DNA from 3 places in the Rhizobium sp. AG855 genome. Region 2 is predicted to be linked to each of the others. Evidence: predicted binding sites of a transcription regulator. Region 2 holds the regulator's gene; each other region holds the start of a gene.

Region 1 (5,740 bases), on a different contig from region 2:
GCCTGGGGCCTCAATCAGCTCTGCGGTTCCGGCCTGCGCGCCGTTGCCATCGGCATGCAGCAGATCGCCATGGGCGATGCCAGGATCATTGTCGCCGGTGGCCAGGAATCCATGTCGCTTGCGCCGCATTGTGCGCATCTGCGCAACGGCACCAAGATGGGTGACCTGAAGATGGTCGACACCATGATCAAGGACGGCCTGACGGATGCCTTCTACGGTTATCACATGGGTACGACGGCCGAAAACGTCGCGCGCCAGTGGCAGCTGACCCGCGATGAGCAGGATGCCTTTGCTGTTTCATCGCAGAACAAGGCTGAGGCCGCGCAGGTCGCCGGTCGGTTCAAGGACGAGATCGTGCCGGTCATCGTACCGGGCCGCAAGGGCGACGTCACCGTCGATCAGGACGAATATATCCGTCTGGGTGCAACGCTCGAAAGCATGCAGAAACTCAAGCCGGCCTTCGACAAGGAGGGCACTGTTACTGCCGGGAATGCTTCCGGTATCAATGACGGTGCCGCCGCCGCCTTGCTGATGAGCGAAGCAGAGGCCACACGTCGCGGTCTCACGCCGCTCGTTCGTATCGCTTCCTGGGCAACCGCCGGCGTCGATCCCAAGATCATGGGCACCGGGCCGATCCCGGCATCGCGCAAGGCACTCGAAAAGGCTGGCTGGAAGATTTCCGATCTCGACCTCGTCGAAGCGAATGAAGCCTTCGCCGCCCAGGCCTGTGCGGTCAACAAGGATCTGGGCTGGGATACCTCGATCGTCAACGTCAATGGCGGCGCCATTGCCATCGGTCATCCGGTCGGTGCTTCCGGTGCACGCATCCTCAATACGCTGGTGTTCGAGATGAAGCGCCGTGGCGCCAAGAAGGGACTTGCGACCCTCTGCATCGGCGGCGGCATGGGTGTCGCCATGTGCCTTGAGGCCTTCTGATCTGGGCAGCCTTGATGGCATCGGCTCAACATTGACACATCACCAATCTCTGTCCCGGTCTGCAGCCGGGATGGCTAAGCCATGCCGTTGCGACGGGAACCGTAACGGTTGATTCAGACGGGAAACCCTTACAGAAAAAACGGGGAGGACAGCATGAGCAGAGTGGCTTTGGTGACCGGGGGGACGCGTGGCATCGGCGCGGCAATCTCAATCGCTTTGAAGAATGCCGGCTACAAGGTGGCCGCCAACTTCGCGGGCAATGAGGAGAAGGCGAAGGCTTTCGAGGCAGAGACCGGCATACCGGTGTTCAAGTGGGACGTGTCCAGCTATCAGGCCTGCGTCGACGGGATCGCTGCTGTCGAGGCTGCGCTGGGTCCGGTCGAAGTGCTGGTCAACAATGCCGGCATCACGCGCGACGCCATGTTCCACAAGATGACGCCGGATCAGTGGAACGAGGTCATCAACACCAACCTTACCGGCCTCTTCAACATGACCCATCCGGTCTGGACCGGCATGCGTGACCGCAGCTTCGGCCGCGTGATCAATATTTCGTCGATCAATGGCCAGAAGGGCCAGATGGGCCAGGCGAATTATTCCGCCGCAAAGGCGGGCGACCTCGGTTTCACCAAGTCGCTCGCTCAGGAGGGGGCTGCGAAGGGCATTACAGTCAACGCCATCTGCCCCGGCTATATCGGTACAGAGATGGTTCGCGCGATCCCGGAAAAGGTCTTGAACGAGCGTATCATCCCGCAAATCCCGGTCGGTCGTCTCGGCGAACCGGAAGAAATCGCCCGCTGCGTGGTCTTCCTTGCGTCCGATGATGCCGGCTTCATTACGGGATCGACCATCTCGGCCAATGGCGGTCAGTTCTTCGTCTGATCGACCGTGTCTTTCGCGAAACCGTTAAGATTGGGGTCGAACGGATTGCGCCCGAAGTCTTAATATCCACTGCGTCCTATGGTTAACCAACTGTAATTCCACAGGATATAGTGGTGAACGAAACAGGAAAATCCCTGTGTCTGCGATTCGTCGCCGATTCGTTCCGGCTTTGATCGAGACGTTAACAGTCTCATGAAAAAGGCCGCCGAACCAAGGTTCGGCGGCCTTTTTCATGGATCGATCCGTTAGCGGCAACGCGCTTCGTAAGTGCGGCCGTAGCGGTCACGGTAGACGCAGTAGCCGGAGCGTTCCTGCGAGTTGCCAATCAGGGCGCCAGCGACACCGCCGACTGCCGCGCCAACGGCTGCGCCGCGGACGTTGCCGGTAGCAACGCCACCGATGATGGCGCCGGAAGCGGCGCCGATGCCTGCGCCACGCTCAGTCTGCGTGCAAGACGCCAGCGGTGCGATCAATGCGATTGCCAAAATGATCTTCTTCATCGTCCTATCCCTTTTTTACTCGCGTTAAATCCGACCCATCAACATCAGGATGATGAGAATGAGCAGCACCAGTCCAAGACCGCCCGACGGGCCGTAGCCCCAGCTCCGGCTATGCCCCCAGGTCGGCAGCGCGCCGACAAGCAGCAGAATTAGAATGACGATGAGAATTGTACTCATGTGGGGCCTCTCCTAAGCCGATGTGGAACATTGCGTTCTGTGCGACTGAACGCGACTGAAGCCAGTTTGTTCCCTTCGTTGTGTCGCTGCCGCCAGAAGCCGGAGCGTGTCATCGACAGCCGACCGTGCAAATGAGGTCCCCCGGACGCCGGGCTGGACGTGGATCGCTTCCATCGTATCGATGAACGAGCCAATAATCCGCTCCGTCCTTTCCTGGTGCTCCACCATCGGCAGATGGCCGCAATTGTTGAGGATGACGGTCTGAACGCGCTTCATCAACCGGGAAACACGCAACTGATGAGCGGGCGGAACGATTGCATCATTGTTGCCGACAATATTGAGAACGGGGACGGTGATCTTGGCCAGATCGTGGAGCAGGCTCGTGTCGGACATAAAGCGGATACACGCCGCTATGTCTTCGGGTCGCGCGCGGGCCAATTGCTGGCGGACTTCCTCCATCGCCTCGGTCGCCTTTTCGTTCTGCCAGGGGCAGTTCTTGTCGTAGACGCATTCGATGGAACCCCAGCGGAATTGTTCGGGTGTTGCGATCCAGCGGTTGAAGAATTGTCGAAAGAGATATGGGCCGACATGCGGCACGCGCAGGAGACGGGCCGCCAGCCGCTCCTGCCCCTCGAAGCGGCCACAGGCAAAGGCGCCGATCAAGATGACGGATTTCACGAGTTCGGGATAATCGCGTGCGATCAGCAGGGCCACGAAGCCGCCCGTGGAATGACCGACAAGATTGACCGGTTCGCCGCCGAAATCGCGTCTGATTGCGCTTGCATAGGCACTGGCAACCTCTTGTGCCTGGGGTGACTGGCCCGGCTTGTCGAGATGCCATGGGTGATGACCGGGCAGAGGATAAGCGAGCGATTGACCATGACGCACGGCGGCTGGCGCATAGGCCTCCCAAAAGGAGGGGGCCATGACCATGCCGTGAATCAGGACGAAATTTTGCTGGATCTCTCCGGATCCGATCCAGTGGGCAGGTGGGGGTGTCAGCGTCATCATAGGGTACCTCGACGCCCAAAACGCTGTGATGAAGACCGAGGTTCCACGAGGGCTATCAGCTTGTCGCCGGGCATTTGCGGTTGCCCTAAGCGATTCCGATGATTCAGCATTTTGTGTCGAAGTGCCCGACTCATTTCGACATCTAGCCGTGAACAAAGCCGGACTCAGCCGAGTCAACGATTCGTCGCCGATTCGTTCGCTCAGTGTTCCACCGTGGAAAATTGATTCCGATCAGACAGTTGTCAGGTTTTTCCGGGGCTTTCTGACTCGCGACTTGCCTTTGCCCGTGTTCGTCGCCATGTGTTGGCCAAGGGCAGCCTGACGTCGAGGAGACGGGCGTCCGACAAGTGGAGCGGTCATTGAATTCCCACCCCATGATTTTGAGCGGTCGCGGCGTTTCTGCTGTGCTGGGGCCGACGAATACCGGTAAGACCCATTTCGCCATCGAACGCATGGTCGCCCATGGGTCGGGTATGATCGGCCTGCCGTTGCGCTTGCTGGCGCGCGAAGTCTACACGCGGGTGGTCGAGCGGGTCGGCGTAAAAAACGTTGCTCTGGTGACCGGCGAAGAGAAGATCAGCCCGCCGAACGCCCGTTTCTCGGTCTGCACGGTCGAGGCTCTTCCGCGCGAAACAAAAGCCGCGTTCGTCGCTATCGACGAGATCCAATTGGCGGGTGACCTCGAAAGGGGGCATATCTTCACTGATCGCCTCCTGCATCTGCGCGGTCGCGAAGAGACGCTGCTGCTCGGGTCGGCTACGATGAAATCGATCCTGCTGCAGCTGCTGCCGGGGATCACGATCGTCGAACGCCCGCGCCTGTCGCAGCTTTTCTATGCCGGGCAGAAGAAAATTACTCGCCTGCCGCAGCGCACGGCCATCGTCGCCTTTTCGGCCGACGAGGTTTATGCGATCGCCGAGCTCATCCGCCGCCAGCGTGGTGGTGCCGCCGTGGTCCTCGGGGCCCTCAGTCCCCGGACCCGCAATGCGCAGGTCGGCCTATATCAGGAGGGTGACGTCGAATATCTCGTTGCCACAGACGCGATCGGCATGGGCCTTAACCTTGATGTCGATCATGTTGCCTTCGCGCAGGATAGAAAGTTCGATGGATACCAGTTCCGCAATCTGAATTCCGGCGAGCTCGGGCAGATTGCAGGGCGTGCCGGGCGCCATATCAAGGATGGCACTTTCGGGGTGACCGGGCGGGTCAATCCCTTCGATGACGAACTGGTGGAGCGGTTGGAGACGCATGTCTTCGATCCGGTCAAAGTCTTGCAGTGGCGCACTGCGCAATTCGATTATTCGTCGATTGCAGGCCTGCAACGCAGCCTCGACGCCGTTCCGAGGATCGAAGGATTGACGCGGGCCCTTCCGGCGACGGACCAGCAGGCGCTGGAGTTCCTGTCGCGCTATCCGGAGATCGCCGATATCGCAGACCGGCCGGAGCGTGTCGAAAAACTCTGGGAGGCCTGCGCACTGCCCGACTATCGGCGCATTACACCGGCACAGCATGCAGACCTCATCCAGAGCCTTTATTTCGATCTGGTTCGGCGCGGTACGGTGAATGAAGATTTTCTCGCCGATCAAGTGCGTCGGGCCGATCGTACGGATGGTGAGATTGATACATTATCGGCGCGAATCGCGCAGATAAGAACCTGGACTTACGTGTCGAATCGGCCCGGCTGGCTTGCCGATCCGACACACTGGCAAGAAAAGACGCGGGAAATCGAAGACCGATTGTCCGATGCGTTACATGAACGGTTGACGAAACGCTTTGTTGATCGCAGGACATCTGTGCTCATGAAGCGCTTGAGAGAGAATGCAATGTTGGAAGCTGAAATCAGTGTGAACGGCGATGTCTTCGTGGAAGGCCATGCCATGGGACAACTCTCCGGTTTCCGGTTCACGCCGATTTCCGGCATGGAAGGTCCGGATGCCAAGGCTGTTGAGGCTGCGGCCCATCGGGCATTGGCACTCGAATTCGAGGCGCGAGCCGCGCGGCTGCATGCATCCGGCAATGGCGACCTTGCCATCGGCTCGGACGGCTTGGTGCGCTGGGTCGGCGATCCGGTCGCCCGCCTTGTCGGCACCGACCACATCCTTCACCCGCGCGTTATTGTTTTGGCCGACGAGCAACTGACGGGTGCCGCCCGTGATCACGTGGCAGCCCGTATCGAGCGCTTCGTCAATCATCACATCTCGACCGTGCTGAAGCCGCTCGACGACCTCTCGCGTGCC
Region 2 (5,740 bases):
CGGCGGGCTTCATTGCCATGCTGGCGATGCCGTTCGGTCTCGACGCCCCCTTTTTCTGGATCATGGGAGGCGGGCTCGATCTCGTGCTGGTGGTCGCCCACACCGTCGCCGGTTGGGGAGAGGCAGCCTTCATTCCCCGACAGCCGACCTGGTTTCCGGTGCTTGTTGTGGTCGCTCTTCTGCTGATGACCCTTCTGCACACCGGGCTCCGGCACGGCGGCACCGTGCTTCTCATCGTCACCTTGGCAGCGGCCTTTCTGCGTTCTGGCGAACAGCCGGCGGACCTCTTGGTCAGCGAAGATGGCCGCATGGTCGGCTTTTGGTCTCAACAAGAGCGGGTGGGGGAGGGGAGGGTCCTTGCAAGCAATCGCAAACGCCCTCCCCCCTTCCTCTTCGATCAATGGCAGCCGGCACTGGCCGCCGACCACCATCTGCCCCCGAGTATGGAAAGTGCACCCGTGCTCCCGCCGCCTGCAGACTGGAAGAAGGAAGAAACCTGGGATTCCGCGACGATACAATTGGCGAGACAAACGCTCGAGCAACTGGTCCAGACAGCCAAAACGGACCGCTTCACCTGCATCCGCAGCGCCTGCGCCGCAAAACTTGTTGATGGATGGACGGTGTTGACCGTTGACCGCCCGGATCTTGCCGGACCTGCCTGCGACGTCGCCGATATCGTCATCCTTGGGGGCCGCAGCCGCATGAAAGGCTGCCGGTCGACTGCAACATTCCTCAGCGAGACAACACTGCGCACAAGCGGCGCCGTGGAAATCCGGCTTGGCGCCCACCACGACAAGACGATTGAGATCTCGCCCGCCTTGTCAGGCCCGCCACGGCCCTGGACAATCCATCGTCTCTACGATTGGCGCACAGGCGAAACCGCCAGGCAGCACGGCATAGACTCAGGAGATAGCAAGGACAAAGATAGCGACAGCGAGACGGAACGGAAAAACGGCCCCCACAATCCCGCAATGCCTGTCCGTCAGTGATATCGGCGGATCAAGCCGACGAGCTTGCCCTGGATCTTGACCCGGTCCGGCGGGAAAATCCGCGTCTCGTAAGCCGGATTGGCCGCTTCCAGAGCGATCGAAGCGCCACGCCGACGGAAGCGCTTCAAGGTTGCTTCTTCGTCATCAACGAGTGCGACGATGATGTCGCCCGGATTGGCGTTGGAGGCATTGCGGATGATGACGGTATCGCCATCGAGGATGCCGGCGTCAATCATCGAATCGCCTTTGACCTCAAGTGCGTAATGGTCGCCGGCACCGATCATTTCGGCGGGAACGGTGATGTCATGGGTGTTGTTCTGAATGGCCGAGATCGGCACCCCGGCCGCGATTCGGCCCATGACCGGTACGCTGACGGAGGAATTCTGGTCTTCGACACTCGGTCTGGCGGGCACAGGCGGCGGCGTCTTGCCCAGGCTGCCCTCAATGACACTCGGTGCAAAACCGCGCCGCGGCTGCAGGCTGGGTGTATAGGCTTCCGGCAGCTTGATGACTTCAAGCGCACGCGCCCGATTGGGAAGCCGGCGAATGAAACCGCGTTCCTCAAGGGCCGTGATCAGTCGGTGAATGCCAGATTTCGACGCAAGATCGAGGGCATCCTTCATTTCGTCGAATGAAGGCGGCACGCCCGATTCCTTCATCCGTTCGTGAATGAAGAGAAGCAGTTCCTGTTGCTTGCGCGTCAGCATATGCAGAGCCCCGTTTGTGAAACAAATCCAGAACAGACACTATATGTTCCATTTGTGTTCCGCAAGTGGATAAATTTCCGTGAACAACCGTCGCGAAAATGCGATAGGCGTCTTCACCGTCACCGGATGACTGCGGCCATCGGACCTATCCCTGTCAATCGGGTGACACCTGTCCCTGTCGGATCCCTTCCAAGCTCCTGTGAGAAGATCGAAATGCTGAAAGACCTGGAAAAGACCCTGCTCGGTAAGCAGGTCGATCAACTGACATCGGCCGAGAAGAAGGTCCTGAAAAAGGCGCGGGAGCGACGCACGGTTTCGACGAATGCCGGTGAGGATTTCCTTGCCGGTTCGAGCTTCGGTCAACGCGTGGCAGACAGCATCGCGCGGATCGGCGGTTCCTGGAGTTTCATCATCGGCTTCCTGCTCTTTCTGGTCGCCTGGGTGATTCTCAACACGGTCATTCTGGCAGCGCGCCCGATTGATGCTTACCCCTTCATCTTCCTCAATCTTCTTTTGTCCATGGTCGCAGCCATCCAGGCGCCGATCATCATGATGAGCCAGAATCGCCAGGCGGAACGGGACCGCTTCATGGCGGCCAAGGATTACGAGATCAATCTCAAGGCTGAGATCGAGGTTCTCGCCCTTCATCACAAGATCGACGAACAGGTGGTGAAGGAACTGCGCGAAACGCGTGCCGAGATCGATACCCTGCGCCAGGCGATCGAAGCTCTTACAAAACAGTCGGGCCGTTCCTAAGTGTCTCGGCGAACGAAGGTCTCTGTCATGACTGAAACAAATCCAGCGCCCCGCGCCGTCGACCACCTCGTCCTGCCGGTGATTGACCTCGATACCGCCCGGCATCGTTTCACGCAGCTTGGCTTTACCGTCGCCGCAGACGCCCGCCATCCTTTCGGCACGGAAAACGCCTGCGTGTTTTTCGGCGATGACACCTATCTCGAACCCCTCGCCATCGGCAGCCGCGAAGACTGTCTTGAAGCGGCCAGGATCGGCAATGTCTTTGTCGCACGCGATCAGGCGTTCCGCTTCCGGCGGGGGGACGGTCTCTCGGCCATTGTCGTCAAGTCCGACGATGCGGAGGCGGACCATGCCCGCTTTGTCGCCGAAGGAATGAGCGGCGGCGATCTCTTGCGCTTTTCCCGCGAGTTCCGCTTTCCCGATGGGCGCACTGTGGAAGGATCTTTCCGGCTCGCCTTTGCTGCCGATCTGCGATCACCTGATTTCTTTGCCTTTTCGTGCCAGCGTGTGAACCCCTTGCCGGCCGATCGTGGAGCGCTTCTGGTCCATGCGAACGGCGCCGTGGGACTTGCCCGGATCGTGCTGTGCGAGGACAATCCGAGCGACTTCCAATATCTCCTGGAAACGGTGCTGGGCCAGCGTGCCGTGACGGCCCATTCCTTCGGCCTGTCGATGGCAACGGCCAACGCCATCGTGGATGCGCTGACGCCTGAGGGGCTGGCGGCGAATTACGGACTTCCGAATTCGCGCTCTGAGCGTGGCCTTCTGGCAGCCGTGGTCGTGGTCAAGAGCCGTGATCTCGGCGTGACAGAAGCCTGCCTCGCTGCTAATGGCGTCCGCTATCACAAAACGGGTGCGCGCCTAGTGGTCGCGCCGGAAAAGGGCCAGGGCGTCGCCTTCGCCTTCGAGGAGTTGAAATGAGCACTGTGACCAATTCCGAAGTCGTCGTCGGTGAAGGCGAAGGCAAGGCCGTGTTCTCGCAGAAGGGCCGCTTTGCCCTGATTGCCGGCCCATGCCAGATGGAAAGCCGCGACCATGCTTTCATGATCGCCGGTCGGCTGGTCGAGCTCTGCCGCGAACTCGGCCTCGGCCTCGTCTACAAGTCGTCCTTCGACAAGGCCAACCGCACCTCGCTGTCTGCTGAGCGCGGCATCGGCCTGGAAAAGGCGATGGAGGTGTTTGCCGACATCAAGAAGGAATATGGCATTCCGGTCCTGACCGACATCCACACGGAAGAACAGTGCGCTGCAGTCGCCCCGACAGTCGATGTCCTGCAGATTCCGGCCTTTCTCTGCCGCCAGACCGATCTTCTGGTCGCCGCCGCCAAGACCGGCCGTGTGATCAATGTGAAGAAGGGCCAGTTCCTCGCGCCCTGGGATATGAAAAACGTCTTGAACAAGCTCAATGCCAGCGGCAATCCCAATGTCCTGCTCTGCGAGCGCGGCGCGTCTTTCGGTTACAATACGCTGGTCTCAGACATGCGTTCGCTACCCATCATGGCGGCCATGGGTGCCCCGGTGGTTTTTGATGCGACCCATTCCGTACAACAGCCGGGCGGGCAGGGCGGCTCCTCCGGTGGTCAGCGCGAATTTGTTGAAACGCTGGCGCGCGCGGCAGTCGCCGTCGGCGTCGGTGGTCTCTTCGTCGAGACACATCAGGACCCGGACAATGCGCCGTCGGATGGTCCGAACATGGTCCAGATCGACAATATGCGCCGTCTGCTCGAAAAACTGATCGCGTTTGACGACATCGCCAAGGCTGTATGAATCCCCTTTGCCGGCGCTTCAATCGGTTGAAGCCGACTTGGCGCCGGCGCTGGTTCTTTAAATCGATTAGATTTCAGTCTTTGTCGCTCCGATCCGTCATTGTATTTTCCGGATCATCGGATAAGAGAGGATGACTCACAGGCGGGTCCGCAGGCTTCATGCCTCATGATCGGCCGCCGAGCCTTGTCCAATTTCCGTCACCAGGGAGCGAACATGACCGCCATTACCGACATCATCGGCCGCGAGATCCTCGACAGCCGCGGCAACCCGACCGTCGAGGTCGACGTCTATCTCGAAGACGGCAGCTTCGGCCGCGCCGCAGTTCCCTCAGGCGCCTCGACCGGCGCGCATGAAGCCGTCGAACTGCGCGACGGTGGCTCGCGTTACCTCGGCAAGGGTGTTGAAAAGGCTGTCGAAGCCGTCAACGGCGAGATTTATGATGCGATCGGCGGCCATGAGGCTGAAAACCAGATCCAGATCGACAATCTGATGATTGCGCTCGACGGCACGCCGAACAAGGCACGCCTTGGCGCCAACGCCATCCTCGGCGTCTCGCTCGCTGTCGCCAAGGCTGCGGCCCAGTCGGCCGGACTGCCACTCTACCGTTACGTCGGCGGCCCGAACGCCCATGTCCTGCCGGTTCCGATGATGAACATCATCAATGGCGGCGCCCATGCCGACAATCCGATCGACTTCCAGGAGTTCATGATCGTGCCGGTTGGCGCCGACACCATCCGCGACGCCGTTCGCATGGGTTCGGAAGTCTTCCACACCCTGAAGAAGCAGCTTGCCGCCGACGGCCACAACACCAATGTCGGTGACGAAGGCGGCTTCGCGCCGGGTCTCGCATCGGCTCCGGCCGCCCTCGACTTCATCATGAAGTCGATCGAAAAGGCCGGCTACCGTCCGGGCGAAGACCTGCATATCGCGCTCGACTGCGCCTCGACCGAATTCTTCAAGGACGGCAAATACGTGCTCGAAGGCGAAGGCCGCACGCTCGAGCCGGAAGCCATGGCCGAATACCTCGCAGAACTCGCTGCCAAGTACCCGATCTTCTCGATCGAAGACGGCATGGCGGAAGACGATTGGGACGGCTGGAAGACCCTGACCGACAAGATCGGCAAGAAGGTTCAGCTCGTCGGCGACGACCTTTTCGTCACCAACTCGGCCCGCCTGCGCGACGGTATCAAGATGGGCGTTGCCAACTCCATCCTCGTCAAGGTCAACCAGATCGGCTCGCTGTCGGAAACCCTCGACGCCGTTTCGACCGCACATCGCGCTGCCTACACGGCCGTGATGTCGCATCGTTCGGGCGAAACGGAGGATTCGACGATTGCCGATCTCGCGGTTGCCACCAACTGCGGTCAGATCAAGACCGGCTCGCTCGCCCGTTCCGACCGCACCGCCAAGTACAACCAGCTCATCCGCATCGAGGAAGAACTCGGTCCGCAGGCGGTCTATGCCGGGACTTCGATCCTGCGCGGCTGAACACGGAAAAGCGCTGAATTTTACGCCCGCGTCG
Region 3 (5,740 bases), 350 kb from region 2:
GGCGCCAGCGCAACCAGACCTTCTTCTCGGCCCTGCAGGTCGAGCGCAACGTCATGTTCATGATCCTGACACTGATCGTGCTCGTCGCCGCTCTCAACATCATCTCCGGCCTGATCATGCTGGTGAAGGACAAGGCGAGCGACATCGCGATCCTGCGTACCATGGGGGCGACCTCGGGCGCCATCATGCGCATCTTCTTCATGACGGGCGCTGCCATCGGCACAGCGGGCACATTTGCAGGCGTCGCGCTCGGCATCATCGTCTGTCTGAACATCGAGAGCATCCGCCAGTTCTTCTCCTGGATCTCGGGCACCGTTCTGTTCGACCCCGAACTCTATTTCCTCAGCCAGCTGCCCGCCGACATGAATGTCAGCGAGACGGTCTCTGTCGTGGTCATGGCGCTCAGCCTGTCCTTCATGGCGACCATCTTCCCGGCCTGGCGGGCCTCGCGCCTGGATCCTGTCCAGGCCCTGCGTTACGAATAAGGATGCCGATCCCGATGGCCAACGACATCGTTCTGTCTCTCACCGGCATCGACCGCCATTACGGTCAGGGCGAAACCGTGCTCTCGATCCTGAAGGGGGCTGATTTTACCCTGCGCACCGGTGAGACGGTGGCGCTGGTCGCTCCCTCGGGCACGGGCAAGTCGACACTTCTGCATGTCGCGGGTCTCCTGGAGCATCCGGATGCCGGCGAAGTGACACTGGGGGGCGTTGCCTGCCAGGAGCTGCCCGACGAACAGCGGACCGCAATGCGCCGCAACTCCGTCGGCTTCGTCTATCAGTTCCACCACCTGCTGCCGGAATTCTCAGCGCTTGAGAATGTGATGATGCCGCAGTTGATCGCCGGCCTGACCCGCAAGGAAGCGGCCGAGCGCGCCAAGCAGTTGCTCGACTATATGCGCGTCGGCCACCGTGCCGATCATCGTCCGGCCGAACTTTCCGGCGGCGAGCAGCAGCGCGTGGCGATTGCCCGCGCCGTTGCCAACGCACCGCTTGTCCTGCTCGCGGATGAGCCGACCGGCAATCTCGATCCCGAGACGGCGTCCTATGTCTTCTCCGCCCTCGAAGCGCTTGTGCGCCAGTCGGGCCTGTCGGCGATGATCGCGACCCACAATCACGAGATTGCGCGGCGCATGGATCGTTGCGTGACGCTCATCGACGGCAAGGTCGTCGAAATCCAGGCCTGATCCACTCTACATCCTTGGTTTCGTTGCGCGAGTGGGAATTTTGTTCCCGTGCGTGCCTTGGCTTTTTTAGGGTTGACAGAAGAACAAGAAGGGAACAAAATACAAACATAGAGGAAATAGGAGACAGACATGACCGAAATTATTCGTGACGTTGCTGCATTCACCTCCATGGCCGTATTCGTTGCCAGCATGACCCTCCTGATGCTCGCTCTGTGAGCGGGCATCGACGAAACCTGTAGACACCTGCCGATCGCCACAAACGTGACTGGACTTCGCAGACGCGAACATCGAAAATCTCGGTGATTCAATGTAATGCGAGGAATGGACGGTATGGGCGAGAGCACAAGCGGGATCGACGCACCTTCCGGATCGCTGACGGGACCGGGCTTCGTGCATCTTCGGGTGCATTCGGCCTATTCTCTACTCGAAGGTGCGCTCCCGCTGAAAAAAATCCTTGGCAAGGCCGTCTCCGACGACCAGCCGGCGATTGCGATTACCGACACCAATAATCTCTTTGTCGCGCTCGAATTCTCCCAGAAGGCGATCGGTGATGGCGTACAGCCCATTATCGGCTGCCAGCTGTCGATCGATATGGAAGACTCGACCGGTGAGAAGCGGGGCGGCAATGGCCATATGCCGGATCTGCCGGCCATCGTCGTGCTTGCCTCGGATGCTGCGGGTTATGAGCGTCTTGTCGATCTGGTCAGTCGCGCCTATCTCGGCGGCGATGCCGGCCAGCCGGTGCATGTCAAGGTCTCCTGGCTGAGGGAAAGCGGCACCGAGGGCCTGATTGCATTGACCGGTGCAGGCGGTGGGCCTGTTGATCGCCCGCTGCGCGATGGGCATGCAACGCAGGCACAAACGCGCCTTTTGACCCTGAAGGATCTCTTCGGTGATCGCCTCTATGTCGAATTGCAGCGCCATGGCAACTACGACCGCAGCCACGAGCGCCGCATGGTGCAACTTGCTTACGACCATGACCTGCCGCTGGTGGCAACGAACGAAGCCTTCTTCCCGGCGCGCGATGATTACGATGCCCATGACGCGTTGATGGCGGTCGCCCATAACGCCATCGTGTCGAATGATGATCGCTTCCGCCTGACACCGGACCATTACCTCAAGAGCCGTGCCGAAATGCAGGCCTTGTTTTCCGACCTGCCGGAAGCCCTGGACAATACGGTCGAAATCGCCCGGCGCTGCTCCTTCGTACTCTCCACCCGTAAGCCGATCCTGCCGCGATTCACCGGCGGGAGCGACGATCCGGAAGAGGCGGAACGCGAGGAAGCGCTGGAGCTTCGCCGCCAGGCAATCGAGGGTCTCGACAATCGTCTCGCCGCCTTGGGCATGGCGCCGGGTTACGAGGAGAAGGACTATCGCGAACGGCTGGAATTCGAGCTCTCGGTCATCGAGCGCATGAAGTTCCCAGGCTACTTCCTCATCGTTTCGGACTTCATCAAGTGGGCCAAGCAGCATGATATTCCGGTCGGTCCGGGCCGCGGTTCGGGTGCGGGTTCGTTGGTCGCCTACGCGCTGACCATCACCGACGTCGACCCCTTGCGCTTCTCGCTGCTGTTCGAACGCTTCCTCAATCCGGAACGCGTCTCGATGCCTGACTTCGATATCGACTTCTGCCAGGAGCGCCGCGAAGAGGTCATTCGTTATGTGCAGCGGAAATACGGCCGCGAGCAGGTGGGACAGATCATCACCTTCGGATCGCTGCAGGCGCGTGCCGCTCTGCGCGACGTCGGCCGCGTGTTGGAAATGTCCTATGGGCAGGTCGACAAGATCTGCAAGCTCGTGCCGAACAATCCCGCCAACCCGACGCCACTCTCCAAGGCGATCGAGGAGGAACCCAAGCTCCAGGAAGCGGCCGCCGAAGAGCCTGTTGTCGCGCGTCTGCTCGAAATCGCCCAGAAGATCGAAGGTCTCTACCGCCACGCCTCGACGCACGCCGCCGGTATCGTCATCGGGGACCGCCCGCTGTCGAAGCTGGTGCCGATGTATCGCGATCCGCGCTCCGATATGCCGGTCACCCAGTTCAACATGAAATGGGTCGAGCAGGCCGGCCTGGTCAAATTCGACTTCCTCGGCCTGAAGACGCTGACGGTGCTCAAAACCGCCGTCGATTTCGTCGTCGAGCAGCGCGGCCACAAGGTGGATCTGGCGGCGATCCCGCTCGATGACACGCTCACCTACGAGATGCTCTCGCGCGGCGAAACCGTCGGCGTGTTCCAGGTGGAAAGCGCCGGCATGCGCAAGGCCCTCATCGGCATGCGCCCCGACTGCATCGAGGACATCATCGCGCTTGTGGCGCTCTATCGCCCGGGTCCGATGGAGAACATCCCCGTCTACAATGCCCGCAAACACGGCGAGGAGGAACTGGCCTCCGTCCACCCCAAGATCGACTATCTCCTGAAGGAAACGCAGGGCGTTATCGTCTACCAGGAGCAGGTCATGCAGATCGCCCAGGTGCTCTCAGGCTATTCGCTCGGCGAAGCCGACCTTCTGCGCCGCGCCATGGGTAAGAAGATCAAGGCCGAGATGGACCAGCAGTCGGCCCGTTTCGTCGACGGTGCGATGAAGAATGGCGTCTCCAAGCCGCAGGCCAACAATATCTTCGAACTGCTCGCCAAGTTTGCAAACTACGGCTTCAACAAGTCGCATGCCGCCGCCTACGCCATCGTCTCCTACCAGACCGCCTATATGAAGGCGCATTACCCGGTCGAGTTCTTGGCAGCGTCGATGACGCTCGATATGGCCAACACCGAAAAGCTGGTCGACTTCCGCCAGGATGCCGGCCGCCTTGGCATCGAGGTGGTGCCGCCGTCGGTCCAGACCTCGTACCGCCATTTCCAGACCGGCCCGAACCGCATCTATTACGCGCTGGCGGCCATCAAGGGCGTCGGCGAAAATGCCGTCGAACACATCGTCGAGGTGCGCGGCGATACGCCGTTCGCAAGCCTCGAGGATTTCTGCTTGCGCATCGACCCCAAGCAGATCAACCGCCGCGTCTTCGAAAGCCTGATCGCCGCGGGTGCCTTCGACTGCTTCGGCCGTGACCGCGCCGAACTGATCGGCAGCCTCGACCGCATCATGGGTTATGCTCAGCGTGCCCAGGAAAATGCCGTGAGCGGCCAGTCCGACATGTTCGGTTCAGGCGGCGCCAGCGGTCCGGAGCAGATCGCCTTTGCGCCCTATACGCCCTGGCTCTCCTCGGAAAAGCTGATGCGCGAGTTCCAGGTGCTCGGATTTTATCTCTCGGCCCACCCGCTGGATGCCTATCGCAGCCTGCTCGACAAGCTGCGCGTCCAGAACTTTGCCGATTTTTCGGTCGCGGTAAAACAGGGGGCGACAGCTGGGCGTCTGGCCGGAACCGTGATCTCGAAGCAGGAGCGGAAAACGCGCACCGGCAACAAGATGGGCATCGTCACCTTCTCGGATGCCTCCGGCCAGTATGAAGCGGTGCTCTTCTCAGAAGGGCTTAACCAGTATCGCGACCTGCTCGAATCCGGCAAGTCGCTGGTCATCACGGTCGCCGCCGAAGAGCGTCCGGAAGGTGTCGGTCTGCGCATTCAGACGGCACAGTCGCTGGAGGAGCAGTCGATCCGCATGCAGAAGGCGATGCGTGTCTATGTACGCGATTCCGGCCCCTTGCGCGCGGTCGCTGCCCACCTCAATGCCCGCGGCGATGGCCTGGTGTCCTTCATCGTCATCAAGGACGAGGGCAAGCGCGAGATCGAGGTCGAACTCACCGAGCGCTTCCGCATCTCCCCGGAAATCGCCGCTGCCATGCGCTCGACGCCGGGCGTGCTGGATGTCGAACTGGTGTGAGGGCGCTCACCCCTTCTTGCGCGTCACGGTGATGAAATCGGTCCCGTCGCCGGTCTCCGGGCCGATCCCGCTGTCGGAGATCGTGATGGATGAGCCTTCGCTCAGCATGGTCTCGATCTTCGCTCTGACATCGCCCGGGATGTCGAGCCGGGCGAGAGCGTCTTCTGCCGTCACGCGGTTGACGTCATCGGCAGGCTCGGTAATGCCCAGGCGCTTCAGCGTTGGGGCGGGCAGATGGTTCTCGATACTGACGCTGCGCCATTCCACCTTGCCCTTGAAACGGTCGACGTGGCTCGCTTCGATGAAATGCGTGCCCAGGCCCTTTTCGGGCTCGCGGATGCCGATCGCCGCCTCGTAGATCGGCTTGAACTTCTGCCGGACCATGATCAGTCCGTCGAGCGGTTTGCCGCGGCCGGCCGATGCCGTGAGCGCCGTGATGAAGCGGGGCGAGAGGATTTCGCCGTCCTTTTCGATCGACTTCCAGCGCTTGTAGCCGCGGATCGCAGCCAGCGTCTGGCTGCCGAGCACGCCGTCCGTGGCCCCGGCGTCGAAGCCAAGTTCGGTCAACATTTCCTGCACGTCGCGCACCTGTTCGCGCTGGCTGCGCCGGGTGATGAGAATACGGAGCGGCGGCTCATCGTCGAGCACCAGCTGGGCGGCGGCGCCGGCCTTGGGCAAGACCTCGTTCATCGCGACTTCGACGGGCTTGAGCGACGCCTC

Evidence for each region. Region 2 encodes LexA, which represses DNA repair genes until DNA is damaged. Its sites were predicted from a motif close to TGTTCNNNNTGTGTTCNG; they were not measured.
Region 1: a site for LexA is predicted at 3,697-3,714, ahead of DFO46_RS18290 (helicase-related protein). Genes of this name have one in related genera too.
Region 3: a site for LexA is predicted at 1,269-1,286, ahead of dnaE (DNA polymerase III subunit alpha). Genes of this name have one in related genera too.

Annotation. Positions count from the first base shown of each region.
Region 1 is NZ_RAQG01000004.1:308,107-313,846, forward strand. Features, by position in the region: gene DFO46_RS18265 (acetyl-CoA C-acetyltransferase) at 1-936, shown strand, start outside; gene DFO46_RS18270 (beta-ketoacyl-ACP reductase) at 1,090-1,815, shown strand; gene DFO46_RS18275 (glycine zipper domain-containing protein) at 2,061-2,315, opposite strand; gene DFO46_RS18280 (DUF3309 family protein) at 2,340-2,492, opposite strand; gene DFO46_RS18285 (alpha/beta hydrolase) at 2,505-3,500, opposite strand; gene DFO46_RS18290 (helicase-related protein) at 3,878-5,740, shown strand, end outside.
Region 2 is NZ_RAQG01000003.1:1,631,703-1,637,442, reverse strand. Features, by position in the region: gene DFO46_RS07915 (ComEC/Rec2 family competence protein) at 1-989, shown strand, start outside; gene lexA (transcriptional repressor LexA) at 983-1,696, opposite strand; gene DFO46_RS07905 (DUF1003 domain-containing protein) at 1,910-2,452, shown strand; gene DFO46_RS07900 (VOC family protein) at 2,480-3,373, shown strand; gene kdsA (3-deoxy-8-phosphooctulonate synthase) at 3,370-4,218, shown strand; gene eno (phosphopyruvate hydratase) at 4,432-5,706, shown strand.
Region 3 is NZ_RAQG01000003.1:1,984,569-1,990,308, reverse strand. Features, by position in the region: gene DFO46_RS09805 (lipoprotein-releasing ABC transporter permease subunit) at 1-485, shown strand, start outside; gene DFO46_RS09800 (ABC transporter ATP-binding protein) at 500-1,189, shown strand; gene dnaE (DNA polymerase III subunit alpha) at 1,520-5,020, shown strand; gene DFO46_RS09790 (L,D-transpeptidase family protein) at 5,027-5,740, opposite strand, start outside.